3 regions of the Sinorhizobium alkalisoli genome follow, and region 1 is predicted to be linked to each of the others. Evidence: riboswitches for the same ligand, from Rfam matches in the RefSeq annotation. Region 1 holds a riboswitch; each other region holds the start of a gene.
What was found. Region 1 has a riboswitch for cobalamin ahead of bluB (5,6-dimethylbenzimidazole synthase). Riboswitches for the same ligand answer to the same signal wherever they lie in the genome.
Positions count from the first base shown of each region.

Region 2: another riboswitch for cobalamin. It lies ahead of EKH55_RS29370 (DUF1636 family protein); the one in region 1 lies ahead of bluB (5,6-dimethylbenzimidazole synthase).
Region 3: another riboswitch for cobalamin. It lies ahead of EKH55_RS10980 (CbtB domain-containing protein); the one in region 1 lies ahead of bluB (5,6-dimethylbenzimidazole synthase).

Region 1 covers NZ_CP034909.1:1,662,867-1,666,135, reverse strand. Annotated here, with positions in the region: gene EKH55_RS08175 (NAD+ synthase) at 1-248, shown strand, start outside; gene EKH55_RS08170 (TolB family protein) at 252-1,082, shown strand; cobalamin riboswitch at 1,210-1,420, shown strand; gene bluB (5,6-dimethylbenzimidazole synthase) at 1,465-2,172, shown strand; gene EKH55_RS08160 (DUF2865 domain-containing protein) at 2,225-3,269, opposite strand, start outside.
Region 2 covers NZ_CP034909.1:1,941,165-1,944,433, reverse strand. Annotated here, with positions in the region: gene EKH55_RS09505 (SLC13 family permease) at 1-808, shown strand, start outside; cobalamin riboswitch at 907-1,119, shown strand; gene EKH55_RS29370 (DUF1636 family protein) at 1,242-1,640, shown strand; gene EKH55_RS29365 (DUF924 family protein) at 1,725-2,285, shown strand; gene EKH55_RS09495 (mechanosensitive ion channel domain-containing protein) at 2,637-3,269, shown strand, end outside.
Region 3 covers NZ_CP034909.1:2,257,720-2,260,988, forward strand. Annotated here, with positions in the region: gene EKH55_RS10970 (cystathionine gamma-synthase family protein) at 1-666, shown strand, start outside; gene EKH55_RS10975 (anthrone oxygenase family protein) at 668-1,144, opposite strand; cobalamin riboswitch at 1,352-1,615, shown strand; gene EKH55_RS10980 (CbtB domain-containing protein) at 1,656-1,832, shown strand; gene EKH55_RS10985 (CbtA family protein) at 2,147-2,902, shown strand; gene EKH55_RS10990 ((2Fe-2S)-binding protein) at 3,111-3,269, opposite strand, start outside.

The DNA.
Region 1 (3,269 bases):
ATCAGGATTCGCTGCCGCCTTATCCGGTGCTTGACGACATCCTCGAATGCCTGGTGGAAAAGGAGATGAGCACCGACGAAATCGTCGCACGCGGCCACGAGGAGGCAATCGTCCACCGCGTCGAGCACCTGCTTTACATCGCGGAATACAAGCGCCGGCAGTCGGCGCCGGGCGTGAAGATCACCAAGAAGAATTTCGGTCGCGACCGGCGCTACCCCATCACCAACCGCTTCCGCGACAGGGGATAGTCCATGCGCAGTTCGGTGGAGATCTTCGACATCGCGACGGCTGAGACCCGCGTGGTCTGGCAGACGGAGCGGCTGGTCGAAGCGCCGAACTGGTCGCCGGACGGGCGCTTCCTCGTCTTCAATGGCGATGGACGGCTCTATCGCATAGCGCTCGACGGGGCGCCGGAGCCGGTCGAGATCGACACGGGCTTCGCCCGGCAGTGCAACAACGACCACGGGATTTCGCCGGACGGCACGACGCTCGCCATCAGCGACAAAACCGAATTCGGCAAGTCGGCGATCTATCTCCTGCCGGTCGAGGGCGGCGCGCCGCGGCTCGTCACACCGAAGCTCCCTTCCTATTGGCACGGCTGGTCGCCCGATGGCCGGACGCTGACCTATTGCGGAATCCGAGACCAGGTCTTCGACATCTACACGATTTCCGTCGGGGGCGGCGAGGAGCGCCGGCTGACGTGGGGTGAGGGCCGCAACGACGGGCCGGACTGGTCGCCCGACGGCAAGTGGATCTATTTCAACTCCAGCCGCACCGGGAGCATGCAGATCTGGCGGATCCGGCCCGACGGCAGCGATGTTCAGCGCATCACCAACAGCCCCTATGGCGATTGGTTTCCACATCCGTCGCCGGATGGCCGAAACCTCCTGGTACTCTCCTATGACGGCGACGTCTCCGACCACCCGCGCGATCTCGACGTGCGGCTAAGGCTGATGAATCCGGAAGGCGGCGATCCGCGCGTCCTCTTCGAACTCTTCGGCGGGCAGGGAACCATGAATGTTCCGAACTGGTCACCATCAGGCGAAGCCTTCGCCTACGTGCGCTACCGGCCCGAACGGTAGCGCATCAGCCCGAAAATCGGAACCGATTTTCGGGCTGATGCGCAGACTCAAAGAGTTGCAGCGACCTTTGGCGTCTGAAAGACGCGCGGCGCTGTAAGGCATGCCTTGCCTTTCGTGGGTGCCTGTGTCCATATGGCGCTCGTCAGGTGCCCGCAAGCGCGGGAGAATCGGGAAGTCGGTGCAATTCCGGCACGTGCCCAACGCTGTGACGGGGACGGCCACGCCAGTCATGCTCTGAAGAGATTCGGAGCCTTGCCACTGAATCCTCAGGCGATTCGGGAAGGCGGCGCGGCCGGACGAACCGGAGTCAGAAGACCGGCCTGGCAAGATGGACCGGCCCCGCGCGGACGGCGGGAGGTTGTGCATTGTTGGGGATCGAACGATGCTGCCTGACCCGAGCGGCTGCCTTGTCGCAGCTGGAGCCTTTTCGCCGGACGAGCGTGCCGCCGTCTACCGTGCGATCGAGACCCGCCGCGACGTGCGAGACGAATTTCTCTCCGAGCCGCTGCCCGAACCCCTGATAGCACGGCTGCTGGCCGCCGCCCATAATGCGCCGTCCGTCGGCTTCATGCAGCCTTGGAACTTCATTCTCGTGCGCGGAGAGGAGACGCGGGAGAAGGCGTGGCAGGCCTTCCAGCGCGCCAACGAGGAGGCCGCGCGAATGTTCGCGGGCGAAGCGCAGGCGAAATATCGCGCACTCAAGCTCGAAGGAATTCGCAAGGCGCCACTCAGCGTCTGCGTGACCTGCGATCGCACCCGCGGCGGCTCGGTCGTCCTCGGGCGCACCCACAACCCGCAGATGGACGTCTACTCCACCGTCTGCGCGGTGCAGAACCTCTGGCTCGCCGCGCGCGCCGAGGGCGTCGGCGTCGGCTGGGTCAGCATCTTTCATGAAAGCGAGATCAAGGCCATCCTGGGCATACCGGAGCACATCGAAATCGTCGCCTGGCTATGCCTCGGTTTCGTCGACCGGCTCTATCAGCAGCCGGAGTTGGCGGCAAAGGGATGGCGCCAGCGGCTGCCGCTCGCAGAGCTGACCTTCGAGGAGGAGTGGGGCATTTCCGCGGACCTTGATGCAGGTCGGAGATAGCGCGCTTTTTCAACGTCTTGCCTGGATAGGCTCGTGTGAAAGGTGAGCGTCGTCAATTCTCCTGTTGCGGCTGAAAGCTTGGTCCCAAGGGGTTCTTGAGGTCGATCGCGCTTTCTTCCGGCGGCAGGAAGGTCGGACCGACAATGCGCACCTTGGCGCTCTTCGGGTCGTAGGGGCGCTCTTTCGTTGGCCTTGCGGCCGCGCCTTCAGTCGTCCTTCCCACCTTGGCGCCGCCGATCGTCACGACAGAGGGGCTCGCCGCGAGACTGGCTTCGGAGGTGCTCTCCCGGTTCGTCCGCCCGGCTGCCTTTGCGGGCTTGCAGCCGCAGGCGCCTCGTGAAGCGACGTCGCGCGTGCGGTAGGCAAAGGCCGTCGGCAGTTCGCGGTAGGGCCTGCCGGTCGAAGCCGAGACCATCTGGTCGCTCTCCTCGGTGGCAAGCACGTGAAAATAGAGTTCGGTCTCTGTCTGGGGGCAACGGGCGCGGCAGAGCTCGGCGTCGCGCGGGAAATCCGCCGGCGAGGCATTCGACGAGATCGGGAAGAAAGCGCCGTCGCAGGTGCGCACGCACATGGTCCGCAAGCGACCGTTCCCGTATCCCTCCATCGGCGAGAAATCCTGGATCCCGGGCTCTTCGAAGAGCAACGGATAATCCTCGTCGTCCGGTGCAAGATCCCTGAGGATGTTGCGATGGATGTCGGCCTCGGTTGTCGTCGCGAACTCGTCCAGCTCGCCCCCCTCGTCGCCGCGCACCGGAATGCAGCCGTTGATCTCCATCGCGGCGAGAATGCGCCGGCGCGCGTCTGCGCGACCGTTCGACACCAGCTGCTGCCGATGGACTTTCAATTCCTGGAGATTGGCCTCCATCCGTGCGATCGTGTCGTCGAGTTCGGCGCAGAAGGGAGTATTGTCGTCGATGACGATGATGCTGCCGCGACTGCATCCGAGCCGCCTGAGCTCGTTCCTGGCGCGTCGAAGCTCAATGTTCTGGCGGGAAATGGCGCCGGTGAAATCGCTGAGGTTTGCATTCGAGCTGAACGTGGTCGGCATGCCGGCGAGGCGGGCCTGAAGCCGTTCACAAACGCTCGAAGCCGAAGCC
Region 2 (3,269 bases), 280 kb from region 1:
CATGTCCGCCGAGCGGCTGGCGCTCTTCAACAATCACAATGTCAATCTGCTTGCGGTGAGCCGGCAGGGCGAGAGGCTGAAACAGCGTCTCGGCAGCATCCGGCTGCAGGCCGGCGATATCGTGGTGCTGCAGGGGGCGCGAAGCGAGCTGCCGGTCTTCCTGCAGGACTTCGGCTGCCTGCCGCTGGCGCAGCGCGAGATTCTGCTCGGCACGATCCGGCGCGGAACCCTGCCGCTGCTGCTGCTGGCGGCGGCGATGGCGACGACCGCGGTCGGCCTGGTGCCGGTGCCGGTCGCCTTCTTCGCTGCGGCCCTTGCCATGGTGATCTTCCGCGTCATCCCGCTGCGGGACGTCTACCGGGCCGTCGACGGCCCGATCCTGGTGATGCTGGCGGCGCTCATCCCCGTCAGCGACTCGCTGCGCACGACGGGCGGCTCGGACCTGATCGCCGGCTGGCTCGGCGGCATAGCCACCAACCTGCCGCCGGCCGGGGCGCTGGCGCTCATCCTGATTGCGGCGATGGCGGTGACGCCGTTTCTCAACAACGCCGCGACCGTGCTCGTCATGGCCCCGATCGCCGTGAGCTTCGCCGCCACGCTCGGCTACAGGCCGGACGCCTTTCTGATGGCGGTGGCGATCGGCGCCGGTTCGGATTTCCTCACCCCGATCGGGCACCAGTGCAATACGCTGGTGATGGGCCCGGGCGGCTACCGGTTCGGCGACTATCCGCGGCTCGGACTGCCGCTGTCGATCGTCATCATCCTTGCCACGGTGCCCTTGCTGATGTGGTTCTGGCCGCTGCAATAGCGAGCCGGTCTTCCGCCGTGATCGCGAAGGAGCAGCGAAGAAGGGCGGACGGCACTGTCGATCATTATCCCGACCCCATTGCATCGAGCCGAGACTCGTGCAACCAAGGGCGTGATGGTGCTGCTGCCGAAACTCGGCAGCGGCTGAAAAGGGAACGCGGTGAGGATGCCCGAAAGGGGCCGATGCCGTGGCTGCCCCCGCAACTGTGAGCGGAAAGCGCATCCACAACATGTCACTGGCCGGGAGGCCGGGAAGACGTGGATGCGCCGCGACCCGCGAGCCAGGAGACCTGCCATCGAACCGATCAACCACAACGGACGGGGTGTTCCGATGGAAAAGAAGCGGCTTCTGTCCGGCGTCAATCGTCGGTTTCGAGTTTCGCCATTCTCTGCGGCCCCCTTGCAAAGCTGGCAGGGGCCGGCGGAGAACAGCCATGGCGAATTCGCATCAATCAGCGCACAAGATAACGCTTTCGACCGAGTGCCACTTAACAGGCGGGCCGTGCCTACCGGGTGCCCGGTTGCTTGCCATGCTCAACGGCAGCATTTCGGCGCTCGGCAAGCCGCTCGCCGATGATTTCGCGATTGCCGGGACGGTGTGCATGGCCGCCTGCACCCGTCCCTGCACCATTGCCTTCCAGGCATCGGGCAGGGCGACGTATCTCTTCGGCGATGTCGCGGCCGAAGAGAATATCGACGATCTCGTCGGCTTCGCCGTCGCCTATGCGAATGGCGGCGTGGACGGCGGGCCGAGCGCCGCCGGCGGCGGCAATCTCGCCCGCGTTCCGGCGGCGCTGATCGTCTCCGAGGCGCTTGCCGGGCATTTCCAGTGATGGAGGCCGCCGAGGGCCGGCTGGAAATCGTGGAGTCGATCGCCTATCTGACCACTCGCGACCGTCAGAAGGAGAGGGGCCGGAATGACTGACCAAAGCACCAACTGCACACCGGAGGACGTGCTGCGTTTCTGGTTCGGGGAGCTTTCCTACGAGCACTGGTTCACGCCGAGCGCCGAACTCGATCGCGAGTGCGTGCAGCGCTTCCGGGATGCGCATCTGGCGCTTTCAAGGCATGTCGACGATGTCTGGAGGGCGAGCCCGCGCAATTGGCTCGCCGCGATCATTCTTTTCGATCAGCTCCCGCGCAATATGTATCGCGGATCGCCGCTGGCGTTTGCGACCGACGGACTCGCCCTGCGCGAAGCACAGCTTGCCATCGGCGCCAGCGCCGACAAGGCGGTGTCGCCGGAATGGCGCGCCTTCTTCTACATGCCGTTCGAGCATTCCGAGAACCTCGCCGATCAGACGATGTCGGTGAAGCTCTTTACCGAGCTCGGCGAGCCCAACTATCTCGATTATGCGATCCGCCATCGCGAGGTCATCGAGCAGTTCGGCCGCTTTCCCCATCGCAACGGCATCGTCGGGCGCCGGTCGACGCCGGCGGAGGAGGCCTATCTGGCTAAGCCTGGCGCGGGGTTCTGACGGTGCTCCGCTTCAGGGCATAGGAGCGAAGTGACGGTCCTCGCAAAGCGCAATGCGCCGATTCAAAGAATGCGGCGACCTACTGCATGTCTCCTTTAATCGACCTCGATTTAAGGACAAAGACATGCAGCAATTCAAAGTGTTACAGCGACCTTTGCGCGTCTAAAAAGACGCGCGGCGCTTTATGTGCGTCTGAATGCGTCCGAAAAAGACGCGCGGGCGGTCATTGACGGGCAAGTCGCAAAAGATGCCGTTTTGCATCTTTTCGCCTTGTTGCGTATGCAGATCGGACATGATGGCGCTCGCTTTGGCGAGCCCATCGGCGATAGACGGATTGCGAAGGATCTTGAATTGCGTTCGGCAGCACAATTGACCGCCCTCTTGTTTGCTTTGGTTGTGCTGGCGCTCGCCGGCGGCGCGCCGGCGACGGCCCAGGACGCGGCTCGGCCCGTGGAGCAAAGCGAGCCCGCTCAACAATCGCCCGCCCCGGCAGCCGAGCCTGCCCGGTCGGGACAACCGGCGCCACGGGGTGAAGCGGGCGCCGGAGCTGCCGCATCGCCGGTGCTGCAGCAGGCGGAAGCGCAACTGACCAAAGCCGAGCGCGATCTCAAGCAACTGGGGGAGCGCGTTGCCAATGCAAAAGACGATGACACGCGCCTTGCCGAATTGAAGGTACAGGCCGACGCTCTTGCCAAGGAGATCGTTTCGGCCGCCGCGGCCACCCGGCCACGACTGGACGACATCAAGGCGCGCCTGGAAGAGCTTGGCGAGCCGCCGGGCAAGGACCAGCCGCCGGAGGCGGCAATCGTGACGGAGGAGCGACAACGACTGCTTGCCGAACGGGCGGCGATCAATGCGATCGCGGCCCGTGCGGAGAGTCTTGCCGGCGAGGCGCGACGGCTTGCCGGCACGATAACCGCGACACGTCGGGCACTGTTCTCCACTACGCTGCTGAGGCATACGAACGTTTCGGCGGAGATGCTG
Region 3 (3,269 bases), 590 kb from region 1:
ATGGGGCACCGGCCGATTTTCGCCTGCGACAACACCCTGCTCGGCCCGGTGTTCCAGCACCCGATCGATCATGGCGCGGACCTCTCGCTCTATTCCCTGACCAAATATGTCGGCGGTCACTCCGACCTGATCGCCGGCGCGGTCCTCGGTTCCAAGGCCCTCGTCAAACAGGTGAAGGCGCTGCGCGGGGCGATCGGCACTCAGCTCGACCCGCATTCCTGCTGGATGATCGGCCGATCGCTCGAAACCCTGTCGGTCAGGATGGAGAAGGCGAACGACAACGCCCGTATCGTCGCCGAATTCCTGCGCGACCATCCGAAGGTCGAGCGCATTCACTACCTGCCCTTCGACGACGGGGAATCGAATGCCGGCCGTGTCTTCGCCGCCCAGTGCACCGGCGCCGGCTCGACATTCTCCTTCGACATCGCCGGCGGCCAGGAGGCGGCCTTCCGCTTCTTGAATGCGCTGCAGATCTTCAAGCTCGCAGTCAGCCTCGGCGGCACCGAATCGCTCGCAAGCCACCCGGCCGCCATGACCCATTCGGGCGTGCCGATCGAGGTCAGGCGCCGGATCGGCGTGCTCGAATCGACCATCCGCCTGTCGATCGGCATCGAGCATCCGGACGACCTCGTCGCCGACCTCGCCAATGCCTTGACGACGGCCTGATTCAACTGCGGGCGAGGCCGAGCACGAAAAGCGCCAGCGCCCCGATCGAGGCGATAGTGCGGACATGATTCCAGCGAACCCAGTCGGTCAGGTAGCGCTGCTGCCAGAGCGCTGCGGCAGCCTCGCCGCGCGCCGCTGCGAGCGCATCGTTCAAAGGAACGTTGAAAATGACCGTCACCAGGAATGTGCCGACGAGATAGGCGAGCCCACCGGCAGCAAGCAGGTAGCTCCCCCTCTCGCCCATTATGAAAGCAGCAACAATCAGCGCCAGGCCGAGAATCGCGGTGCCCATGAAGGCAACCAGGAACAACGGGTTCTGGATCGCCACGTTTATGGCGTTCATGGCGGCTATTCCCTGTTCCGCCGGAAGCCGCGACAGGGCCCGCATGACGCAGACCGAGAAGACGAAGAAGAGCCCCGCCATCAGGCCGGAACCGATGGCGGCTGCAAAAGCAAGGCCGGGAACGAAAGCTGCCATAACTTATCTCCAGATCGAGCAAGCGGGAACTGCAAGCGCTCGGAACGGGAACGCAACTGCAGAGATAGACGAGAGGCGCGATACAGTCACGAGGCGCAGCACCATTTTGGAAAGATCGGCCGCCCGCCATTTCGCAAGCCCGCGCCTGGCATCAATCCCGTTCATTTTACGGGTCCGGCTCGATTGACATCAGGCGCGGCCGCACCTAATCATCGGGGATCGATTGGTTCCCGGAAAGCGAACGCGCTTCGGGAGTAAACGGGAACGTGACGGGTGGACCCAAGCTGGGCATCTTAATCACGGCCGACCCCGCGACTGTAGTGCGGTGTGAATTTGCCGTTCCGGAGCGATCCGGAAAAAGCCACTGGAGAAGACCGCAAGAGGGCGGTTCGATCTGGGAAGGCGAGGCAAATCCCTGGTGCAACACCTGACGCCGCGAGCCAGGAAACCTGCCAATCGATGCGGGCGCAATGCCCAATCGGGAACATCCCTTGCCATCACGGAGGTTGTCATGGCTACGTCTAACGTTTCGAGCGTTTCGCTCTCCCTCAGCGATCGTCTGGTTGCGGGCATTCTTGCCCTTATGATCGGCGGTTTCCTCGTCTTCGGTGCAGGCCTTGCAAATTCGGCCGTGCTCCACGACACGGCGCACGACACCCGCCATTCCTACGGCTTCCCCTGCCACTAAGCCAATGGAACGCCTTGCGCGTTCCGGATCGAAGCTGAACAGAACCGTCAGGCGCTCCGAGCATGTGCGCATGCCATCCGGCATGATGTCGCGGCTCGCGCATCGGCGTCCTTTGTGCGCTCTGAAAGGCGCAGGGCGCTGTAGGGGTGCCCGACTGCGTTGGCTGGACCGTGCTCCCTACAGCGCCGCGCGCGTTATCAGACGCGCAAAGGCCGCTGTAGCACCTTATATTGCTGCATGTCTTTGTCGTTAAATCGAGGACGATTAAAGGAGACATGCAGTAGGGGAAGCGCTGCATTGAGGAAAATCGACACATGATCGTCAAGACACTTCTGGCCGCAATCGTGGCCGGGCTGATCGCCGGCGTCTTCATGACCGCCGCCCAGGAACTGCGCGTCACGCCGCTGATCCTGCATGCCGAGGAATTCGAGGGCGGAGAGCAGCCTGCTGCGGGTCACGAGGAGCATTCGTCTCTGAACGGTGTTTCGCCGCTCGAAAAACTTCTCGCCTTCGTTTCGCCGATAACGCCCGCCTATGCCCATGAGGGCGGACACGAGGAGGAGAGCGGAATCCTGTTCGGCATGAGCCGCTTTTCAGGAACGCTGCTCGCCAACCTGGTCACGGGCGCCGGCTTCTCGCTGCTGCTTGCCGGCATCAGCATCATGACAGGCCATCGGATCACGCTTGCAAACGGGGCGCTCTGGGGCGCCTGCGGCTGGCTAGCCGTGCACATGCTGCCGGCGCTCGGTTTGCCGCCGGAGCTGCCCGGCTTCCCGGCTGCCGACCTTGGCGAGCGCCAGGTCTGGTGGGCCTTGACCGTGCTGCTCTCTGCCGCGGGTCTCTACCTGCTGGCCTTGCGCAGAGAACTGGGCTCGAAGGTCGCGGGCCTCGTGCTGATCGCCGCACCTCACGCCTATGGCGCGCCGCAGCCGCTCGATATATCGAGCAACGTTCCGGCCGTCCTTGGCGCGGAATTCGCGGTTGCGGCACTAGCCACGACACTCGCCTTCTGGATCGTCCTCGGCATCGTTTCGGGCTTCATCAACGACCGGGTCGTGAAGGCCGGCTAAGCAGGCTCACCCCTCCCCAACCCCTCCCCACAGGTGGGAGGGGCTTTCTCGGCCGCACCGTTTCCACCCAAATCTCGCCCTTTGGAACAGACGCTAAGGGTATTGGGGAGCGCAGGCGATCGCCGCGGGCTCCAAGCCCCTCCCACCTGTGGGGAGGGGCTTGGTTCGGCTAAGGGCATTCTCAGTCAGTTTGGTGAGTGCGTCCATTCTATCGTGGGTGACAATCCACCACTTCACATCCAACCGACTTCCTCTCCGTCTCAAGCAAATGCGCCTTTAATCTCTCGCGCCGTGTCTCGGTCCTCAGCAGCACGCAGGTGTCGCAGAAATCGCCGCCTTCCGTCCGATAGTAGAGACAGCAGCCGCT